2 regions of the Bacillus spongicola genome follow, and region 2 is predicted to be linked to the other one. Evidence: a T-box and tRNA genes for the amino acid it is inferred to sense, from the RefSeq annotation. Region 2 holds a T-box; the other holds one or more tRNA genes.
The links. The T-box of region 2 lies ahead of ileS (isoleucine--tRNA ligase). A T-box ahead of a tRNA ligase gene usually reads a tRNA of that ligase, here a tRNA-Ile.
Positions count from the first base shown of each region.

Region 1: it encodes a tRNA-Ile, which carries the amino acid that the T-box ahead of ileS (isoleucine--tRNA ligase) is inferred to sense. The anticodon was not compared.

Region 1 is NZ_JAYKTS010000049.1:605-12,030, reverse strand. It holds gene U8D43_RS19940 (glycogen/starch/alpha-glucan phosphorylase) at 1-2,165, opposite strand, end outside; gene glgA (glycogen synthase GlgA) at 2,155-3,603, opposite strand; gene U8D43_RS19930 (GlgC family sugar phosphate nucleotidyltransferase) at 3,600-4,628, opposite strand; gene U8D43_RS19925 (glucose-1-phosphate adenylyltransferase) at 4,657-5,808, opposite strand; gene glgB (1,4-alpha-glucan branching protein GlgB) at 5,808-7,691, opposite strand; tRNA gene U8D43_RS19915 (tRNA-Glu) at 9,508-9,579, opposite strand; tRNA gene U8D43_RS19910 (tRNA-Ser) at 9,591-9,681, opposite strand; tRNA gene U8D43_RS19905 (tRNA-Asn) at 9,686-9,760, opposite strand; tRNA gene U8D43_RS19900 (tRNA-Ile) at 9,767-9,843, opposite strand; tRNA gene U8D43_RS19895 (tRNA-Gly) at 9,846-9,919, opposite strand; tRNA gene U8D43_RS19890 (tRNA-His) at 9,933-10,008, opposite strand; tRNA gene U8D43_RS19885 (tRNA-Phe) at 10,019-10,094, opposite strand; tRNA gene U8D43_RS19880 (tRNA-Asp) at 10,102-10,178, opposite strand; tRNA gene U8D43_RS19875 (tRNA-Met) at 10,266-10,339, opposite strand; tRNA gene U8D43_RS19870 (tRNA-Ser) at 10,362-10,454, opposite strand; tRNA gene U8D43_RS19865 (tRNA-Ile) at 10,462-10,538, opposite strand; tRNA gene U8D43_RS19860 (tRNA-Met) at 10,563-10,639, opposite strand; tRNA gene U8D43_RS19855 (tRNA-Ala) at 10,763-10,838, opposite strand; tRNA gene U8D43_RS19850 (tRNA-Pro) at 10,855-10,931, opposite strand; tRNA gene U8D43_RS19845 (tRNA-Arg) at 10,937-11,013, opposite strand; tRNA gene U8D43_RS19840 (tRNA-Leu) at 11,024-11,112, opposite strand; tRNA gene U8D43_RS19835 (tRNA-Gly) at 11,125-11,199, opposite strand; tRNA gene U8D43_RS19830 (tRNA-Leu) at 11,212-11,293, opposite strand; tRNA gene U8D43_RS19825 (tRNA-Lys) at 11,417-11,426, opposite strand, start outside.
Region 2 is NZ_JAYKTS010000007.1:137,979-149,404, reverse strand. It holds gene U8D43_RS07415 (RluA family pseudouridine synthase) at 1-321, opposite strand, end outside; gene lspA (signal peptidase II) at 293-784, opposite strand; gene U8D43_RS07405 (hypothetical protein) at 837-1,100, opposite strand; gene ileS (isoleucine--tRNA ligase) at 1,215-3,980, opposite strand; T-box leader at 4,076-4,302, opposite strand; gene U8D43_RS07395 (DivIVA domain-containing protein) at 4,348-4,863, opposite strand; gene U8D43_RS07390 (YlmH family RNA-binding protein) at 4,955-5,728, opposite strand; gene U8D43_RS07385 (YggT family protein) at 5,796-6,056, opposite strand; partial or broken gene U8D43_RS07380 (cell division protein SepF) at 6,064-6,387, opposite strand; gene U8D43_RS07375 (YggS family pyridoxal phosphate-dependent enzyme) at 6,522-7,196, opposite strand; gene pgeF (peptidoglycan editing factor PgeF) at 7,193-8,014, opposite strand; gene U8D43_RS07365 (YlmC/YmxH family sporulation protein) at 8,076-8,357, opposite strand; gene sigG (RNA polymerase sporulation sigma factor SigG) at 8,890-9,666, opposite strand; gene sigE (RNA polymerase sporulation sigma factor SigE) at 9,909-10,628, opposite strand; gene spoIIGA (sigma-E processing peptidase SpoIIGA) at 10,683-11,426, opposite strand, start outside.

The DNA of each region.
Region 1 (11,426 bases), on a different contig from region 2:
TCCATTTCTGGAAAGAACCCATTCACTAATTGGTTCACAACGCTATGAATTCTTTCATCGTGATGATAGTATTCCATGGAAGAATAACCTCCTTGAGAATAATACCTTAGCACCTCATCCGCTGTTAAACCAAAAATGAAAATATTATCTTTTCCCACTTTTTCTAAAATCTCAATATTGGCCCCGTCCAATGTGCCAACTGTAAGAGCACCATTCATCATAAATTTCATATTTCCAGTCCCTGAAGCTTCCTTACTGGCCGTTGATATCTGCTCACTTATATCTGCCGCTGGAAAGATATCTTCCGCCAATGAAACACGGTAATTCTCCAAAAAGACTACTTTGATTTTTTCTCTGACGAATGGATCTTCATTAACTTTTTTGGCTACGCTATGAATCAATTTAATGATTTTTTTCGCATAATAGTATCCAGGTGAAGCCTTAGCACCAAAAACAAACGTGCGTGGTTGCATATTATAAGTAGGATCTTCTTTTATACGATTGTATAAATACATAATGTGGAGTACATTCAATAACTGTCTCTTATAAGCATGCAACCTTTTTACTTGTACATCAAAAATAGAATTCACATCAACCGAAATGCCATTTTGCTGATAAATACGATGAGCTAATTTTTCTTTTTTTAGACGCTTTACCTTTGCAAGCTGCTCTTGAAAAACACCATTGGTAGAAAAAGATTGTAATTGAGCTAATTTTTCTGGTGTATGAACCCACTCCGGGCCTATTGTTTCTGAAATTAAATTTGAGAGCTCCTGATTTGCTTTTAATAACCAACGTCTATGTGTTATTCCATTTGTTTTATTATTAAATTTCTCTGGGGAAAATTGATAAAATAAATTCATTTCCCGTTCCTTTAATATTTCGGTATGAATTTTTGCAACGCCATTCACACTGTAACTCCCTGCAATCGCCAGATGGGCCATTTTCACTTGGCCATGTGCAATAATTGCCATGTCTTCGATTCGATCCCACCCATCTGGGTATGTTTCCCAAAGGTTATGACAATAACGCTCATTAATTTCATGAACAATCGAGTAGATTCTTGGCAAAAGTGGTTGAAAAATGGATATTGGCCACTTTTCTAATGCTTCCGATAACGTCGTATGGTTCGTATAACAAAATGTTTTCGTAACAATCTCCCAAGCATCTTCCCACTTTAGTCGATACTCATCAAGCAGTACTCTCATTAACTCTGGAATCGCAAGAACAGGATGAGTATCATTGATGTGAATTACAACATATTCTGAAAGATTCTCAATCTTTTCATTTCTTGCAAGATATGAATCTACTATCGTACGAATACTTGCTGATACCAAGAAATACTGTTGCTTCAAGCGTAAAATCTTTCCTTCGTCATGAGTATCATCTGGATATAGAAATTCAGTTATTGCCTCTGTATCTCGCTTATATTTCATCATGTCTTTGTGAGCATGATACCGAGAAGGCTCGGCGCTCCACAATCTTAATGTATTTACCGTAGAATTTTTAAACCCTACAACGGGCATATCATAAGGAACAGCACTAACATATTCAGCATCACGATGCTCAAATCGCAAGTTTCCTTCTTCATCCACATATGACTCTACTCTTCCCCAAAACGGGACATTTACAGTCAAATCTGGTTTTCTTACCTCCCAAACATGACCATGACGAAGCCATTGCTCAGGGAGTTCTACCTGGTAACCGTCAACAATTTTCTGTTCAAACAGACCGTGTTTATATCGAATACCACACCCGTGTCCAGGCAAGTCGAGCGAGGCTAGCGAATCCATGAAACAAGCGGCAAGTCTACCTAACCCCCCGTTCCCAAGTCCTGCATCGGATTCGACTTCTTCTAAATCATCTAAATCAATTCCTAAATCTTGCAGTCCTCCGCTCACGATATCGTAGATTCCTAAGTTAATGAGATTCTGCCCTAAGAGTCGTCCCAATAAAAATTCAATTGATAAATAATACATTTGCTTTTGATTTTGTAGCCTGTAATGCTCATTAGTATGAATCCAATTCATACTAATGTATTCTCTAATCATATGTCCTAACGTATGAAATTGATCACGTTTTGTTGTGTGAGGGAATGCCTTTCCATAACTCATCTCTAGTCTTTTTAAGAATGCCTCTTTAAACTCACTTTTATCAAAAAACATGACTCTCACTCCTAGATATGAGCTCTGCATAGAGCTGATTGTATTTATATGCTGATTGAGCCCAACTATTGTCTTTATTCATAGCTTGTTTGACAATGGATGCCCATATCGCTGGTTTTCGATAAAAGTGGAGTGCTCTTTGATAAGTAAAGAGCATGTCATGTGCATTAAAATTAGTAAAAGAAAAACCATTTCCTTCCTCGGTCTCATCATTGTAAGAATTCACTGTATCGTTTAACCCACCGGTTTCCCGTACTAGTGGCAAGACCCCATATTTCATAGCAATCATTTGACCTAGTCCACATGGTTCAAACTTTGATGGCATTAAAAACAAATCAGAGCCCGCATAAATCCGGTGTGCTCGAACCTCATCAAACCCTATATGTGACCGTACTTTGTCATGATACTTTGCTTCCATTTGACGAAAGAACTGCTCAAACTCATATTCCCCTGTGCCAAGTAAAATAAACTGAACATCTTCTTGCATCATTTCGTGAAAAACAGCTTTTATTAAGTCCAGTCCTTTTTGCTTTGTTAATCGTGAAATGATAGCAATGATTGGAACATCATCTCTCACGGGCAAACCAAATTCTATCTGTAAATTTCTTTTGTTTTCCATTTTGCTATCAAGAGAATCGACAGTGTACGGAATTATGGTTGAATCCTCTTTCGGATTATAGATCGTATCATCTATACCATTCAATATCCCAACTAGTTGACTTTTTCTTTCATGTAAAACACCATTTATTTTCTCGCCATAATAATCTTCTAATATCTCATCACGATATGTTGGACTCACGGTAGAGATTATATCTGCAGCTAGTAAACCTCCCTTTAAAAAATTCATATTTCCATGAAATTCTAATTGATCAGAATTGAAGTACTTCTGGTCGACTCTTAATAGGTCCGATAAAACTGTCTTCGGAAAGATGCCTTGAAATTGTAAATTATGAATAGTGAACATGCTTCTCATAAAATGATAACCTTGGCGATGGATATATTCTACTTTTAATAAAAATGGTATCATCGCTGTATGCCAATCATGACAATGAATCAAATCAGGGAAAAAATCTAAATAAGGGAAACTATCAAGAACCGCTCGTGTGAAATATGAAAAGCGTTCTCCATCGTCATAATGACCATACAATGTGTCCCGTTCAAAATAGTATAGGTTATCTACAAAGTAGTAGATAACCCCATCTAATGTTAGTTGTTCGATTCCACAATACTGCTTTCTCCATCCAACTTGGACCTCAAACTCAGCAACCTTTTTCATTTTCTCTTGATATTGAAGGGGAATCCCTTTATATTTGGGCAAAATAACACGAATATCCGTTCCTAATTTTAAAAGTTCTTTCGGTAAGGCCCCTGCTACATCTGCTAATCCCCCGGATTTAATGAAAGGGACGCATTCCGAAACTGTAAATAATACCTTCACGAGTTCATCAACTCTCCTTGAACAAGCCCTTTACGAATCACAATAGGTTCTTCAGGCGTTCCAATTAATTTCACATTATCTTTTATCTTTACATCTTTATCTAAAATAACAGATTCTAAAACACAATTTTCACCTATCTGGCTCTTTTGCATGACGATGCAATTTTTCAGCGATGAACCTTTTCCTACTTTTGCTGCCCGGAACACAACACTATGATCTACATCTCCTTCAATCAGACAACCATTCGCCACCATAGAGTTTCGAACCAGTGACTCCTTTGTGTAACGGGTTGGCGGTTCATCTTTAACCTTTGTATAAATAGGGTTATTGTCAGTAAACAAGTGCTTCCATATTGAAGGTGATAGTATCTCCATATTGGCATCGTAGTAATCGTTGATATTCTCAATTTTCTTCACATAATCAACATACTCATACGTATTTACACTGTATTGACTTTTCACATCCTCTAATACATCATGCATACAGGAGTAACCCGTATTTGATCGATTTTCAATTAAAGAAATGAGAAGGGAGGTTGATAAAATAAAAATATCAAGTGGATTCCCCTTTTGCTCGACAACTGTGATGTCACATTCTTCTGCAATATGACGATCTAGTATCTGACAAAAATCCATATTACTAACACTGAAACAGTTACTAATGACAGCAAAGTCTTGATGACTTCTTTTAAAATAATCTATATGATGTGCAAAATGATTGAAGGAATCGAGCCCCTCCTCGATGCTTTCCAAAGCTGGTGCAGGAAAGAAAAATAAACCATCCCTCTTGCGACTTAAATCCCAATCTTTTCCTGAACCTAAGTGGTCCATCAACGAGCGATACTGATATTTTGGAAAGATTGCCACACTTTCCATTCCTGAGTTGACCATATTTGATAAAACAAAATCAATTAATCGATATCTCCCCGCCAATGGAACCGCTGCTAGGGAACGATGCAAAAGTAAGTCTTCGAGAGTATCGTGAAATGTGGTTGCGTCAATAATGCCAATCATTGCTTTATTCATAATTTCTCCCCCATTCTTATGATGTTATTTAAACTTCTTCTAAAACAGCCTTCAAATATGAATCGGTAACTAAAATAATTTCATCTTCGTCATCTTTTGCTGCAATGAAAGTCCCTGCTGGAACCTTAACGTCACTTGGAACAATCGCATTTTGAATGTAAGAACCTTTCCCGATTACTGCACCTGGCATAATAACTGAATCTTTAATGACTGCTTCTTTTTTTACCTCAACTCCATGAAATAAAACTGAATGGATAACTGTTCCTTCAACAATACATCCTTCATTCACTAGAGACTCTGTTACAACTGCTTGCTCTGATATATATTGAGGAGGTTGATTTGGATTGACTGAATATACTCGCCATGAGTAATCGAATAGATTCAAATCACAGTCATCTCGTAGTAAATCCATGTTTGCTTCCCATAGGCTTCGAATTGTTCCTACATCCTTCCAATAACCAGTAAAAGGATAGGCCATAAGATTTTTGCCTTCTTCTATAAGTTTCGGAATAATATCTTTGCCAAAGTCATTACTAGATTGAGAGTTTCTTTCATCTGATTCTAAACATTCTTTTAACAACGACCAATTGAAAATATAGATCCCCATTGAGGCTAAATTATTTCGAGGCTCTTCAGGCTTCTCGTCAAAATCTAGTACTTTAAAATCTTTGTCTGTATTCATAATGCCAAAACGACTCGCTTCATTCCACGGTACTTCGACAACAGATATAGTTACATCCGATTTAGATTCAATATGGTAATTTAGCATTTTGTCGTAATCCATTTTGTAAATATGATCACCCGATAAAATAAGAACATATTCAGGATCGTATTGTTCGATATAATTTAAGTTTTGATAAATGGCACTAGCTGTACCTGTATACCATTTCACTTCCGATGATTCACTATATGGAGGTAGCACGGTAACCCCACCATTTTTCCGGTCCAAATCCCAAGCGCTACCAATTCCAATATAAGTATTTAAAACGAGAGGTTGATATTGTGTTAAAACACCCACCGTATTAATTCCTGAATTTGTACAATTACTCAAAGGAAAATCAATAATTCGATATTTCCCTCCAAAAGGTACAGCAGGCTTTGCTAAACTCTCTGTTAATGAACTTAGTCTACTACCCTTTCCTCCAGCTAATAACATGGCTACACACTTTGTTTTTCCCATTATGTCCTTTCTCCTCTCACTTGATAAACTGGCTGAAGATAAACTACTGCAAAAGGTGGAATCGTTATTTCTACCGTTTTTGGTCTGTCGTGAAATGATTCGCTAACTACGGCTATATCATTCTCGTTAATCTGACCCGACCCACCATAGCGCTGATGATCACTGTTAAACAGCTCAATATAATAGTCTGCATTTGGCACGCCCACTTTATAGTGGTGGTATACATTGCTTGTGAAATTGCAAATGACAATTACAAAATCCTCTTTCTTTTTACCTTTTCTCATAAAACTTAGAATGCTTTGCTCATTATTATCAACATCAATCCATTCAAAACCATCCGATAAATGGTCCTTTTCAAAAAATGGATTAATTTCTCTATAAAAATGCAACAACTCTTTAATGTATGCATTAAACGCCTTATGCATGTCATAATCTTCTAAATGCCAATCAATTTGATCGAGATCTTTCCATTCGGAGAAAGGTGCTAATTCAGTACCCATAAAGAGAAGCTTCTTTCCTGGATGAGCGACTAAATATCCCAATAAGAGACGAAGTTGCGCAAATTTCTGCCAATAATCTCCAGGCATTTTACTTAATAATGACTTTTTACCATGCACAACTTCATCGTGAGATAGCGGTAAAACGTAGTTTTCAGAAAAAGCATATAACAATGAAAAAGTTAACAAAGAATGTACATGCTTTCGATCGCCCTCATAGGTCTCCATATACTTCAACACATCATTCATCCAACCCATATTCCATTTATAATTAAAGCCTAATCCTCCATAATGAACTGGGGAGGTAACTTGTGGCCAATCCGTTGAGTCCTCAGCCATCATTAATGCATTAGGCTCCACTTCGAAAATTGCAGAGTTTAATTTCTTCAAAAAGTCTATGGCACCTTCATTTGGAACAAGTGATTCTTGGTTAGCCCAATATAATATATTTGCAACCGCATCAATTCTAAAACCATCAACATGAAATTCCTCAAGCCAATAGCGTGCGCTTGAAATTAAAAAACTTTGTACTTCATTTTTTCCTAAGTCAAAATTTGCTGTTCCCCACAAATAATTCTCCCGGTCGTGTTCTTTAGAATAATCAAAAAGATACGAGCCATCAAATCGATAAAGTCCATGTTCATCTTTACAAAAATGACCTGGTACCCAATCTAAAATAACCCCTATATTATGCAAATGGCATTTGTTGATAAGGTATCTTAGGTCGTCTGGAGTTCCATATCGGCTGGTTGGAGAGAAATAGCCTGTGCTTTGATATCCCCAGGAACGATCAAAAGGATGTTCCGTTATTGGCATAATCTCTACATGAGTATAACCATGCTCAACTAAATAAGGGACAAGTTCATCAGCAATCTCAGCATATGTGTAAAATAATTCTTTACCTTTGACTTTCCAAGTCCCTAAATGAATTTCATAAATAAACAAAGGTTTATCATAAACAGGCTCTTTTCTTCTCATAAAAAGCCAATGCTCATCGTCCCATTTAAATTCACTCTCTCCACAGATTATCCCAGCAGTGTTCGGTCGTTTTTCCGCAAAGAATGAAAATGGATCCGTTTTTAACAACGTTTTTCCATCGTTTGTGAGAATTTGATACTTATAAACATGTCCTTTAAGAGAAGAGGGATAACTTACAAACCATATCCCACTTTCAGTAATTTTTTTCATTTTTAATTCATCAGCTTTCCATGAATTAAAACTACCTACTACTGACACTGTTTCAGCATTTGGTGCCCAAACACAGAACGTGGTTGATAATGCATCTCCTGTCTTTAAAACGTGAGCCCCAAAGGTTAGATATGCTTCAAATAATTGCCCTTCATGAAATAAATGAATATCATAAGGACTTGGATAAATAGTTGTCATTAGCTTCACCTACGCATTTCTTGGTCTACTTATTGGTATTCTTCTAGAAAAGCTATTCTCCTTCAATAATCACTCTCGAACTTTCGACAAAAAGCCACATCGATTTTTATGAAAACGGTTCACTTTTTTTATTAAGCGCTTCCAACAGTGTTGTTTGACGAAATCAGTAGAAAAATGTAAAAAAAGATTAGAAGTATTTGTTGATACAATAAAAGAATTTAGAATTTAATGGGTCTCTGGAAGGAAGTTATTGTTCGGAGTTATATAATTTTCTAAATATTCAATTTTATTATAGCCTATAAAAAGGAACATTTCCAATAATAGGGTTAACTCAATTTTGACAGTTAACAAGTTTCTAGTATATTTTTGCAATAGCTTCAGGGCTTTCAATTGCTTAAATATAAGCTCTATTATTAAGTAGGATTGATAATCAATCAAATTCTATAGATATTTTTTCAAGTGCTTGTTTTCACTAAGAATGTTGCGATTCAACTCAGCCTATAGACGGGTGAATAGCTTAATTTCAGTTCATTTTTTCATCTATTTTAAGGCTCTTTTCGTATACATTGTGACTATTTCATCATATTTTTTATTAAATCTTCCATTTCTATGTTGATTTCCATCAAAAATAGACAAAATGATGCCCGAAATTAGGCTATATCATAGATGATCAACTGATTCGAAAAGCCACAATTTTTGCTAAAACAGCCATTTTTAAAGAATATTAACAACAAATTGAAAGATTGCATCTAAAATTAGATTCAATAGCAACAATGTATACGAAAGCCCCATGTCCTTCACAGACAATGCAATAGATGAAAATGGAGTCTAGCGGTTTAGTCTTAATCCATTCAGTCAACGATGATTTGGTATGTACTAAGATGATCTTCGTACCTCAAGCTGGCCACCATTTCCGACGGTTAGAATGATGCCACAGCGGTGCATCTAGCGGAAATATGTATTGTTATGACTGTGTTCACTTTCAATATATACTTTATGAAAGTGCAGGCAAAAAACAAGAAACCTACAAAAAAAGAATTCTGTTTGCTTTTTTAAAAAGTGGATTAGCCATTTTAGGGAGGGTTCTTTTTCGCGCTATAATCAGCATCAAAACCCACTTTCGTATCAAAGAGTAAAAAAAGACATTCCAACAGCTTGGAATGTCTGAAACTTTATTGCAATTTTTTAAACGTCGAAAAAGATTAGATTAAATTTGTACTCTAGTTTGAATCAACAACCTAGACTTTCCCTCCCATTAATGATTTTTCATTCATCTTCATGTATAGATAGACACCCTTTATGATGTTTTTAAAGTTTATTCTTTTCGTTATGTTGGCTCCCTTTGTTGCTGCATCGTCCTCTGATTCTCTAATCGGAAATTTTCTAGCCATTCGAGCAAAATAGTAAATAAAGTAAGTTTTCCCCATCATAATCTTTGCAATGATTGAAATAGTAAATCGTTCGTCTTCTTCAGCATCGAAAGCTCAAGGGTATTCTCTATCATAGTTTACAGGCTGTTCAACAGTAATTTACATTCACTAGAATCTACAAAACACTTTTCAAGCGCATCACTAAAATGACCTACAACTTATACCCAGCCTTTTATATAAATTCGAAAATCCTTCTCAAATTTGTAGCAATAACCAACTGAGCGAGCAATTCTCTAGAAATTGATGGATCACTAAGAAGAAACTATAGAACAGAGAAGTTTCCCACATCCTGAGGCACACATTCTAGGAAAGCAACTGTAACCGTCTAATAGTCGGTACTAGTAATATTATGGACAAAAAAAAGACATCTATTGAGATGTCTTTTATGACCCGTACGGGAATCGAACCCGTGATACCGCCGTGAAAGGGCGGTGTCTTAACCGCTTGACCAACGGGCCTAAATTAAAACTGGCGGAGAAGGAGGGATTTGAACCCTCGCGCCGCTTGCGCGACCTACACCCTTAGCAGGGGCGCCTCTTCAGCCACTTGAGTACTTCCCCAGTATGGCTCCGCAGGCAAGACTCGAACTTGCGACCGATCGGTTAACAGCCGATAGCTCTACCACTGAGCTACTGCGGAATAATATGGTGGGCCTAAGTGGACTCGAACCACCGACCTCACGCTTATCAGGCGTGCGCTCTAACCAGCTGAGCTATAGGCCCATTGGAGCGGGTGATGAGAATCGAACTCACATCATCAGCTTGGAAGGCTGAGGTTTTACCACTAAACTACACCCGCTTAATGAATTTTATGGGGCGACTGATGGGAATCGAACCCACGAATGCCTGAACCACAATCAGGTGCGTTAACCACTTCGCCACAATCGCCAAAATAAAATGGTGGCTCGGGACGGAATCGAACCGCCGACACATGGATTTTCAGTCCATTGCTCTACCAACTGAGCTACCGAGCCATATAAATGGCGGTCCGGACGGGACTCGAACCCGCGACCTCCTGCGTGACAGGCAGGCATTCTAACCAACTGAACTACCGGACCAAAGTTTTTTCGCAAAGCGAAAATAACTATCATTAAACTCACAAAACGAAAATAGCAATCATTAATTTGTTTTGGCAATATAATGTATTGCGGGGGCAGGATTTGAACCTGCGACCTTCGGGTTATGAGCCCGACGAGCTACCGAACTGCTCCACCCCGCGTCGATAAAAGTGTTATTAAAAATGGAGGAGGAAGAGGGATTCGAACCCCCGCGCGGTATAACCCGCCTGTCGGTTTTCAAGACCGATCCCTTCAGCCGAACTTGGGTATTCCTCCGTATATATGGTGGACCTTGTAGGACTCGAACCTACGACCGGACGGTTATGAGCCGTCTGCTCTAACCAGCTGAGCTAAAGGTCCAAGTATCTTATAAAGGATCCATTATGGTAGCGGCGGAGGGGATCGAACCCCCGACCTCACGGGTATGAACCGTACGCTCTAGCCAGCTGAGCTACACCGCCATAATATAAAAACAATAAAATGTATTTAGTGAATAAAATTCACTAGTAGATTTCCGCTTCGCATGTTAGGTAAGATATTTTGCTTTGCATGTTAGGTAAGATATTTTGCTTTGCAAAAATCTTTGGTGGAGCCTAGCGGGATCGAACCGCTGACCTCCTGCGTGCAAGGCAGGCGCTCTCCCAGCTGAGCTAAGGCCCCAATATACGGATGGAAATGGTCGGGAAGACAGGATTCGAACCTGCGACCCCTTGGTCCCAAACCAAGTGCTCTACCAAGCTGAGCTACTTCCCGTAATATGGCGCGCCCGAGAGGAGTCGAACCCCTAACCTTTTGATCCGTAGTCAAACGCTCTATCCAATTGAGCTACGGGCGCATTTTAAAAATGGTGCCGAGGACCGGAATCGAACCGGTACGGTAGTCACCTACCGCAGGATTTTAAGTCCTGTGCGTCTGCCAGTTCCGCCACCCCGGCACAAAGTATTTCTGGAGCGGAAGACGGGATTTGAACCCGCGACCCCCACCTTGGCAAGGTGGTGTTCTACCACTGAACTACTTCCGCGCAATTAAATGATGCGGGTGAAGGGAGTCGAACCCCCACGCCTTGCGGCGCTAGATCCTAAGTCTAGTGCGTCTGCCAATTCCGCCACACCCGCATAGTATAATGTTTAATTTTTAACTTGGCAATCCAATCAAACCTATAAGGTAAGATCTCTTGCTATGCAAAAATTAAGTTCTCTAAAGATTTATGGTAAGATCTTTTGCTACGTAAAAATCTATGGTGAGCCA
Region 2 (11,426 bases):
AGGATGTCCTGGTGCGGGGTGAACTACCATTCCTTTTGGTTTGTTTACCACAACCACATCGGCATCTTCGAAATAGATGTCTAACTCCATTTCTTCTGGTACAACATCTAATTCCTCTGCATCCGGTACCTCGATAACAAGCACATCATCTGCTGAGCATTTGTAGTTCGGTTTAACAGGTGATCCGTTTAGCAATACCTGTCCTTTTTTAATCCAGTTCTGGACTTGAGAACGAGACCAATCTTCTCTAATAGTTGACAAGACTTTATCCACTCTCTGTCCCTTTTGTTCTTCAAGTATTTGATGTTCCATTCTTTCCATGCGTATTCTCCTTCGTTTCTCTCTCTTCTTTAAATAACACGATAATCAATAGCGCTACGCCAACGGTTAGGGCAGCATCGGCAATATTAAAAATGGGGAAATCATACGAAAAGATAAACGTATTGATAAAATCAACGACTTCTTTACGAAAGACTCGATCGATAAAATTTCCGATTGCTCCTCCTAATATAAAAGCCAGACTTACGCTATACAACATTTTCCCCTTTGCCTCTTTTTGCATGTAATAAACAATTCCGCCGATCACAATGATCGTGATAATATAGAAAAACCACATCTGACCTTGTAGCATTCCCCATGCGGCTCCCTTATTTCGATGTGATGTGATATAGAAAAAATCTTGAATGATTTCAATATTTTCACCAAGGTTCACTTTTTGGACAATTAACCATTTCGTCCATTGATCTAAAAGAACAACGAATAAAGCAATAACATAATATACCACAAAGGTACCCCCATATCTCTAGAAAGTATTACCTTTGCATTTTAGCACATTATCATCGATTTTGAAAAATATTCTCATTAGTAGGAATTTCTATAAATGATTTTTTCCCATAACGTTCCCATTGCTTTTCATCAAAAGGGTAGTATTCGACCATTTCTTCTTTTAAGCGCGACGTATGAATCCAAGAATGAAGTACATTCATTAAGTCTTTCTGTTCTTCTTCAATGAGCTTTTGAACAATTTTATTATCGGAAGTGGCTTGCATTAATTCATATAAATTTTCTTCTAGCTCTCGTCTTAATTGATCGTGAACCATCTGCATCCCTCCATTTTCTCTTAGTATGGGTAAATGCCCACTTTTCACACGATGTAAGATATAGCAAAAAAAGCAGATGAGAATGTTCTCATCTGCTTTTTTCTTCGATCATATTTAGTTTATATAATTTTCTTTCACAACTGTTGCACAGCGAGGGCATAGTGTTTCATAAGATGTATCACTACCTACCTCAGTCGTTACCGTCCAGCAACGTTCACATGTATCACCCTCTGCTTTTTCGACCATGATTGCGACATTTTCAAATCTCATCGCCTCCTCTGGAGCAGCTGATAATTCTCCTCCTACTTCGAAAGTAGAAACAATAAATAATTGGTGAAGATTTTCATCAATGGAATTCAACAACGCTCTTGTTTCTTCCGCAACATAAAGCGTTACTTTCGCAGTAAGTGATTTTCCAATCACTTTTTCATTTCGAGCTTTTTCAAGTGCTTTCAATACTTGATCACGAAGATCTAGAAAATTCCCCCATTTTTTGATGATGTCCTCACAATTGTCATAGTGCTTTACTTCTGGCATATCTACTAATTGAACACTTTCCTCAGACACACCTGCAATAAAGGACCACACTTCGTCCGCTGTATGAGAAAGAATCGGACTCATAAGCTTTGTTAGAGAAACTAATGATTCATACAGAACGGTTTGCATTGCCCGACGGTCTTGGTGATCAGCCGCTTCGATATAGAGTACATCTTTTGCAAAATCTAAATAGAAAGAGCTTAAATCCAACGTGCAGAAATTATTCACTGTATGATAAATGTTCGCAAATTCATACTGTTCATACGCATTCTTTACCTCTGAAACTACGTTGTTCAATCGGATCAATAAAAACTGATCTACCTCACGTAGGTCTTCATAAGCAACCGTATGCTGAGCAGGATCGAAATCGGCTAAATTACCAAGCAGGAAACGATAGGTGTTACGAATTTTCCGATATACTTCTGCCACTTGTTTCAAAATCGGATCGGAAACTCTTACGTCTGATTGATAATCCACAGACGCTACCCAAAGTCGTAAAATATCCGCACCTAACTGTTTCATCACTTTAGAAGGAACAATCACATTCCCCAATGATTTACTCATTTTTCGTCCTTGACCATCAAGAGCAAATCCATGAGACAATACTCCTTTATATGGCGCATTGCCTGTAACAGCTACTCCTGTTGTTAGAGAAGAGTTAAACCAACCACGATATTGATCGGATCCTTCTAAATATAAATCAGCTGGTCTTTGCAGATCTGACCTTGCTTCTAATACGGATTGATGTGAAGAACCGGAATCAAACCAAACATCCATAATATCTTGTTCTTTTGTGAATTTCCCATTCGGACTTCCTTCATGGGTGAATCCTTCTGGAAGAAGATCTTTGGCTTCACGATGGAACCAAATATTTGATCCATTTTCTCTAAATAAATTTGAAACATGAGCAATCGTTTCATCTGTGATAATAGGCTCACCGTTTTCAGCATAAAACACCGGAATCGGAACGCCCCATGCTCGTTGGCGAGAAATACACCAATCGCCACGGTCTCTTACCATATTAAACAGACGAGTTTCTCCCCATGCTGGTACCCATTTCGTTTCTTTTACTGCTGTCAAAAGCTCATCACGGAAAGAATCTATTGAAGCAAACCACTGAGCGGTTGCCCGGAAAATAATAGGTTTTTTCGTTCGCCAATCATGCGGATAAGAATGGGTAATAAAGTCTATCTTGATGAGCGCTCCTTCTTCTTGAAGCTTATCAGTAATTGGCTTATTGGCTTTATCATAAAACAATCCTTCAAACCCTGGAGCTTCGTCCGTCATGACCCCTTTTTCATCAACTGGACATAAAACGTCTAATCCATATTTTCTTCCTACTTGGAAATCGTCTTCACCGTGTCCTGGCGCTGTATGAACACACCCTGTGCCTGATTCTGTCGTGACGTGATCACCTAAAACAATGACTGACTCACGATCATATAAAGGATGTTTCGTCTTAATGTGTTCTAGTTCAGAGCCCTTCACTTGCTTATCGATCGCAACGTTTTGCCACTCCATCGTTTCCGAAACTTCTTTAAGCAAATCCTTAGCTATAACATATTTCTTAGCATCTACTTCAATGACTACATAAGTAAGATTCTCATTCACAGCAATCGCTAAGTTAGCAGGAATAGTCCAAGGCGTTGTTGTCCAAATCACAAATGAGGTCCCCTCTTCTAACACACCATTTCCGTTGGTAACATCAAATGCCACATAAATCGATGGAGACCGCTTATCCTGATATTCGATTTCTGCTTCTGCTAGTGCCGATTCTGATGTTGGAGACCAGTACACAGGTTTTAATCCTTTGTATATATAGCCCTTATTCGCCATATCACCAAAAACTTTAATTTGCTCTGCTTCATATTCCGGCTTTAACGTAATGTAAGGATTATCCCAGTCTCCGCGAACACCAAGTTGTTTAAATTGTTCGCGCTGGCTTTCCACTTGTTCATACGCGTATTTTTCACACAATTCGCGAAACTCAGCGACTGTCATTTCTTTTCGTTTAACGCCTTTTTTAGTTAATGCTTGTTCAATCGGTAGTCCGTGTGTATCCCAGCCAGGAACATAAGGAGCTTGAAAACCATTCATCGATTTAAATCGCACGATAAAATCTTTCAAAATTTTATTCATTGCGTGACCCATATGAATATCACCATTCGCGTAAGGAGGTCCATCATGAAGCACAAACAATGGACGATCTTTTGTCTGTTCTTGAACCTTTTGATAAATGTTCATTTCTTCCCATTTCGCCTGGATTTCTGGCTCTCTTTTCGGAAGATTCCCGCGCATCGGAAATTCCGTTTTTGGCATTAATAATGTATCTTTATACTCCATTTCCATTCCTCCTAAAACTATCTGCTACCTTTCATTTTACCTATGGAAACAGAATTTCAACCACTTTTTAAACAAATAAAAAAGCCCTCATCCCAAAAAGGGACGAGAGCTTACATTCCCGTGGTACCACCCTAATAGACCATAGCTGATCCACTTTCTTGATTCGTAACGTGAACAAAACGCCAACCTCTATTTCATCCATCGACGGTTCAAGGTGGGGCTCAAGGGTGATCTTCCATTCCTCTGCCTTATCGTGCTTTCACTCTCCACGACTCGCTAAAAAAGTTTTTGAGAATGGTACTGTCCCTATCTCTGCAGATTTCCTATAGTAATTTTGAATTTATTATATGAAAGATGCCATAGAACGTCAAGTAAGAGAGTCCTCTTCTTGAAGTGCTTTTAACTCAGTTGCATCTAAGTCAAACTCCATTAATTGATCCCAATCATCATTTTGGATTAAATCTAATTGTGCTTCAATTAACATTTTAAAACGAGTTCGGAAAACTTTTGACTGTTTTTTCAGCTCTTCAATTTCGATTGCAATCTTACGCGCTTTTGTTAATGATTCATTAACAATGCGATCGGCATTCTTTTCCGCTTCTTTTACAATTAATTTTGCTTCTTTTTGTGAGTTATTGCGTACTTCGCCAGCTGCTTCTTGGGCTACGATAATCGACTTGTTCAGAGTCTCTTCAATTGTCGTAAAGTGACCTAAACGTTCCGTCATACTATGTAGACTTTCTTCTAATTCTTTCTTCTCACGAATCAAAATTTCAAAATCCTTAATAATTTGATCCAAAAATTCATTTACCTCATCTTCATCATAGCCACGGAATCCACGACTAAATTCCTTGTTATGAATGTCTAATGGTGTTAAGGGCATGCTGCCACCTCCACTGCGATTCGTATAAGTATCTATTACATTATACTGATGTTTCGACAGTTTGTGGACAAATTCCTGTAAATTTCTTAATTTATTTTAAAAATCCAGCAGTCATTCTCCACTTTTCTCTTTTTGTTTTTCCATCTAGTGATAGTATCTTCACTCTTCCAAAACCTTTTATAGAAAGTACATCACCAGTATCACAAGTAAAGGAAACCGATTCTATTTCTTGCCAATTTACTTTCACTTTACCTGATGTGATGAGCGATTGAGCTTTACTTCTACTCATATTGATAACTGTTGACAACACCACATCAAGTCGTAAAGAGGAAGCTGTCTTCACAACTTCAACCCACTCCTCATCAGCTGTTATGGCTTCCTCAGGTGGCAATGACGTGACCTTCACACCAGCTTTCCCGATGTGAGTCAGGTTCATTTCAATATAAGATGCAAGTTCTTTTACAGCAAAAAATTGAATATCTCCGTTTCGGAGCACAATATCACCGAATTTCTCTCGTTTAATTCCAAGAGACATTAAGCTCCCAAGCATTTGGCGATGTTCTAAAGTAATAAATTTCCGCTGATAACTTACTGAAAATAAAGCGGTTTGATAGTCATCTGTTTGTGGTTCAAAATACGAAGGATAGAGTAGACATCGCTTCCTCTCAGACTGCTCACTACCTCCACCGAATGCGATAAGAATATCCTCTCTATTTCCAACAATGGAGGTAACAATGAATTGCTGTCTAGGGTCTAGAAAATCAGTCAACCTTGGGGCATACTGATTTTCTACTTCCTGCACCCACTGCAAAACATAATCGACAAAAGCTCTTTCTTCTTCACGAAAATGTTGATATAAATTCACGATTCTCTCCTTACCTGAAAAATAAATGGAAGCGCTATATTAGCTACTCCCTGTTATGACGCTTAGCTTAAAACATATTAGCAATCGACGCTAGTCCTCTTGCAGCAAATTGAAGTGTAAAAATCGCAACGATAGGAGAAATATCAATCACCCCAAGCGGTGGAATAATACGACGAAATGGCTCAAGAAACGGCTCACAGATTCTCGCTAAAAATTGGCCGACGGAACTCTCTCTTGCATTTGGAAACCAGGACAATAGAATATAAATAATGAGCGCCCAGTTGTATAATGATATTACTTGAAAAAGGATACTGAAGACAAAATCCATGATTATGTTACCACCTCGATTCTTGTTGTAGATCTTCTTCTTTTAGAAACTCTGTGATATTCCCAGAAACCTCGTAATTATCCGGTGTACACAAAAAAATATTTGTTCCTATTCGCTGAATATCTCCACCTATAGCGTATACAGTTCCACTTAAAAAATCAACTATCCGCTTCGCTTGATCCTGAGATATCCGTTGAAGATTCACAACGATTGCACGGCGATTTTTCAAGTGATCCGCTACCTCTTGTGCTTCCGCATAGATTCTTGGTTCTACTAATACCATTTTGGATGATTTTTGGAGACTTTGTAAACTCACAACATTTTGCTTAGATTGGGAGCTTGATTGTGACGAATGCATTTCATCCGATTGACTTGCGTTTGCTTCCATAGAATCCATATATTCTTCTTCATCTTCAAGGAAGAAGAATTTTTTAATATTTGTTTTGATTCCCATATTTTCTCCTCCTATTCATCTCCGACTAATGCTGTTCCAATTCTAACAAAGGTCGCACCTTCTTCAATTGCAATTTCATAGTCATTCGACATACCCATTGACAACTCTTTACAGGGCGCATAGGTAAGTTGCAAATTTTGCACAGTTCGCTGTACCTTTCTAAGAGACTGGAAATATGTACGCAAACGATCTTCATTGCTAATATGGGGAGCCATCGTCATTAATCCTTCGACAATAATATTGGAGTACGGCTGCAACTCTTTTATAAAGTCTACCACATTTTCTGGTGCTAGACCGTGTTTTGATTCTTCCCCTGATACGTTCACTTGTACAAAACAGGAGATCGGCTTTTTCGAACGCTTATGAATTTCTTTTGCTAATGACATACGATCTAGAGAGTGAATATACCTCACTTTCTCTATTATGTTTTTCACTTTTCGAGTTTGCAGTGATCCGATAAAATGCCAATGAACATCCTGGTTGATTCCTTCGTATTTTTCAAGTAGACCTTCTTCTCTATTTTCGCCGAAATGATGTAGACCAGCATCTACTGCTTCTTGCGTTCGCTGGATGGAGGCGTATTTTGTCACAGCAATGATTTTTACATCCTCTACATGTCGGCCAGAATTTAAGCATGCTTTTTTTATGTTTTTTTCTATACGTACTAAGTTCTTTGATACGCTCATGACGACTCCTTCCAACCTATAAATCCTAGCATTCTCCCGGTCTTTCCTCGGTCACGTCTGTGAGAAAAAAAGCTAGAAGAATGACAAGATGTGCAAAGACTCGATGTAACAATATTCTCTTCACAGAGGCCACTATTTAACAGAATAGCATGATTTACTTGTTTTAAATCTAATAAATATTGTCCCTTGTCTTTTACAGTATAATACGTTTCGTCTATATTCGTCACTATTTTATCGATTTCTTTTATCACTTTATCGTCCACCTTATAACAATTTTTGCAAATTGATGGACCAATTATGGCTTGAATATCTGACATTGCCACACCCATTGAAGCCCATTTATCTACCATTTTAAGGGCGATTTGGCCAATGGTTCCTTTCCAACCTGCATGGACGATGCCAATTAAATGACTCTTCGGAGCAAAGAAGTAAATAGGTACACAATCAGCAAATGCTAACGTAAGCAGAAGACCTTTTTCTGCGGAGTATAGTCCATCTGTTCCCTTTAAGGAAGTAGTATAATTCTCTGCACCTCTCCCCAAGTGTTTTTGAGGTATTTCTTGAATTTGATCTCCGTGAGTTTGCTCTGCTCCTACCCAAAGTGATAAAGGAAAACCAATCTCTTCAGCGACTTTCTCCCGATTTTCCACGACCAAATTCTGTTGATCGCCAACATGGAAACCAAGATTTAACGAAGAGTATGGCTCCAAACTCGTCCCATCTTCTTTCGTGGTAAATCCTGCAATTAAAGAGGAAGAATTCTCCATCCAACTCGACAATATAAACGTTTTCTTCCCATACCTTGTGAACGGTTCCATCCTTTTACCTCACTGTTTTTTTTTAGTTTAACACAGAAAAGAGAGCCTTGTCTCGACTCTCCTAAGTGGATTCTTTTGGTTGGTCTAATTTCCCTTGTAAATAATGGGATTCTTTAAAACGAACTAAGATAACATCTGCTCCGATTTTAACAATGGCCGTCCACGGGATCACAATTTCTTCTTCTCGACCAAAAAAACCCAACAATTTCCCAGTCCCACCTACTACAATCGCTTCTATCTTTCCCGTATCCAAATTAATTTCAATATCTCCAATATTCCCTAATTTTTTCCCGTCTGATACGCTTACTACATCCTTCGTTTGAAAATCTGATATTCGTACCAACTCGTTCCCCTCTTCCCAAAAACTGTCTTACTTGATTATATGCAAAAAAAAGAAGGAGCAGACCTTCCCTCTCCACTCCTTCTTTTTCTTATTCATAAATCAATTCTAAACAGGTATTTAGACATGCTGTAAACCATAAAATAAATGATACATTAACCGGAGACAGCTATAAAATCGTCAACACTAACAAGGTCAAAACCTTCTCACGATCTAAGTTGTATGGCCTACAAGTTGAAGAATAGTGGTAGCAACAGGACCTCGTATGCCTATCGTCCCTAGCTAACCACCTTCGCTTTTTATTTGGCTAGCTCCGGTGAATATGGACTTAGGGCATTTGTCTGCCCACTTCGTGAAAAGGGATTCACTGCGTGTTCTGACAGATGCCTATCGTCCCTAGCTAGCCACCTTCGCTTTTTATTTGGCTAGCTCCGGTGAATATGGACTTAGGGCATTTGTCTGCCCACTTCGTGAAAAGGGATTCACTGCGTGTTCTGACAGATGCCTATCGTCCCTAGCTAGCCACCTTCGCTTTTTATTGTATATTTTTGTTCATGTGCTTTATTGCTGCTTTTTCTAGACGTGATACTTGGGCTTGGGAAATTCCAATTTCCTCGGCTACTTCCATTTGTGTTTTTCCTTGGAAAAAGCGTTTACGGATGATCAACTTTTCTCTTTCGTTCAGCCTTCTCATACCTTCTTTAAGTGCAATTTCCTCTATCCACTGAATATCACGATTTTTTTCGTCACTTAGTTGATCCATTACAAAGATTGGATCGCCTCCATCATTGTAGATAGGTTCAAACAGGGAAACTGGGTCTTGAATGGCATCTAGCGCAAAGACAATATCTTCGTGAGGAACGTCTAACACTTTCGAAATTTCCTCTGCCGTTGGTTCTCTAGAAGTTTGGGCCATGAGTTTCTCTCTCACTTGAAGAGCTTTATAAGCGATGTCTCTTAAGGAGCGTGATACCCGAATAGGATTGTTGTCACGTAGGTAGCGGCGTATTTCACCGATTATCATAGGGACTGCATAGGTTGAAAAGCGTACATTTTGACCTAAATCAAAATTATCGATTGACTTCATTAATCCAATGCATCCGACTTGAAAAAGGTCATCTACATTTTCTCCCCGATTATTAAAACGTTGTATTACGCTTAATACTAAACGAAGGTTTCCATTGACAAGTTTTTCTCTCGCACTATAAGTACCAGATTGCATTTGGCGAAAAAGGATTCTCATCTCTTCGTTTTTTAAAACTGGAAGCTTTGAAGTATCTACTCCACAAATCTCTACCTTATTGCGTGTCATTCTTTTCCCTCCTTGCAGGAGCTGATGTTCAAAGTTCAGTATTTCCTTTGAAGGGAAAATTATGCATTAAGACGATTTGCTTAATCCAGCCATCTATCACAGTAGTAACGCTTATCTTCTTTTATACTTGAAAAAAAAATTTATTTTTACTCGTTGAATGACCGGAAAGGCTTAGTTTCTTTTGGATTTTCGATAATAAATCTAATTCATGAAAATAAAAAAAGAGCTACATAGCTCTTTTTTTATACCATCTTATTAAACTCTTTTCTTAACCTTTTAATTATTCGTTTTTCTAGACGCGATATATAGGATTGGGAGATACCTAACAGATCTGCAACATCTTTTTGTGTCTTTTCTTCATCGCCATTTAATCCAAAGCGAAGCTCCATAATCTGTTTTTCCCGATCATTTAGCTGATGAAGAGCGTTAAATAAAAGCTTTCGATCAACTGTGGCCTCAATATCTTTTGTAATAATGTCATCATCTGTTCCTAATACATCGGAAAGTAACAGTTCATTTCCATCCCAATCAATGTTTAACGGTTCATCAAATGACACTTCTGACCGTATTTTATTATTTCTTCGTAAATACATTAAAATTTCATTTTCAATACACCTCGACGCGTAAGTAGCCAACTTGATTTTCTTCTCCGGATTAAATGTGTTGACCGCTTTTATTAGTCCAATCGTCCCGATAGAAATTAAATCCTCAATATTGATTCCCGTATTTTCAAACTTACGCGCAATATACACCACTAGTCGCAAATTGCGTTCGATTAGTATACTTCGAGCTGCTTTGTCTCCATTCGGAAGTTTTTTTAATAAAACTTCTTCTTCTTCTTTCGAAAGGGGCGGTGGAAGAGCTTCGCTTCCTCCAATATAATAAATTTCATCTGTTTTTAATCCAAGTTTAATAAGAACCTTATACCACCAATACATTAATTTCAGACGCAGTTTTTTCATCGTTTGCCCTCCTTCTTATTTTCCAGCTGATAGGATACACCTGCACAATGATGACTAGGATGCGCTTTGCACTGAAGGACCTGACACCATTTTCGGATGGACAATACAAGTGAACGTATCATCTGCAGAAAGTGTCTCCTCTGTAAATGAGACTAGCCCCTTTACGACCCTCCATTTTTCTTCCCCTTTTTCGATGAGAATTGTATCTGGTTTAAAGGCCACAAGTAACTGGTTAGTTCTTCCGACTGATCGAGCAGGAACAAAACGGATTCTGTCTGTCCACTCAGGACTTAGTTCACTTTCGCTACTCATTAATTCATCTGTAGAACGTATTATCTTCAACAAATCTTCTGGAAAAGAATCTCTTATTTGACTAATTGAAATAATCATCACAGGACTTTTGGACAATGGGTCTTGTAGTTGGTTTCCGCTATCGACTAATCCTTTTACCTTGAATTGAAGGGAGTTGATGAATACGGTTATCGTAACGATTTGGTCATATTGTATTTGGGCATACTCTAGACTTTCCACCCTACTCTTCGAAAAGTACCAAGCCACAGGTAGTCCAAACATTACAAACATCCATGATATGGGGTCTCCAAAACCTTGCACAGATCCTTTTAATACAGAAGTATACATTTCATCATCCCATTGAATAAAGAAATGCATCCCCATCAAGAATCCACCTGACAGAAAAGTTACAAAATAAAGCATAAGTAAATTATTTATAAAATAGCGAGGACGTTTAAAACCAAACGCCACATAAATCATTCCAATTGAGAATAATAGTTTACTTAT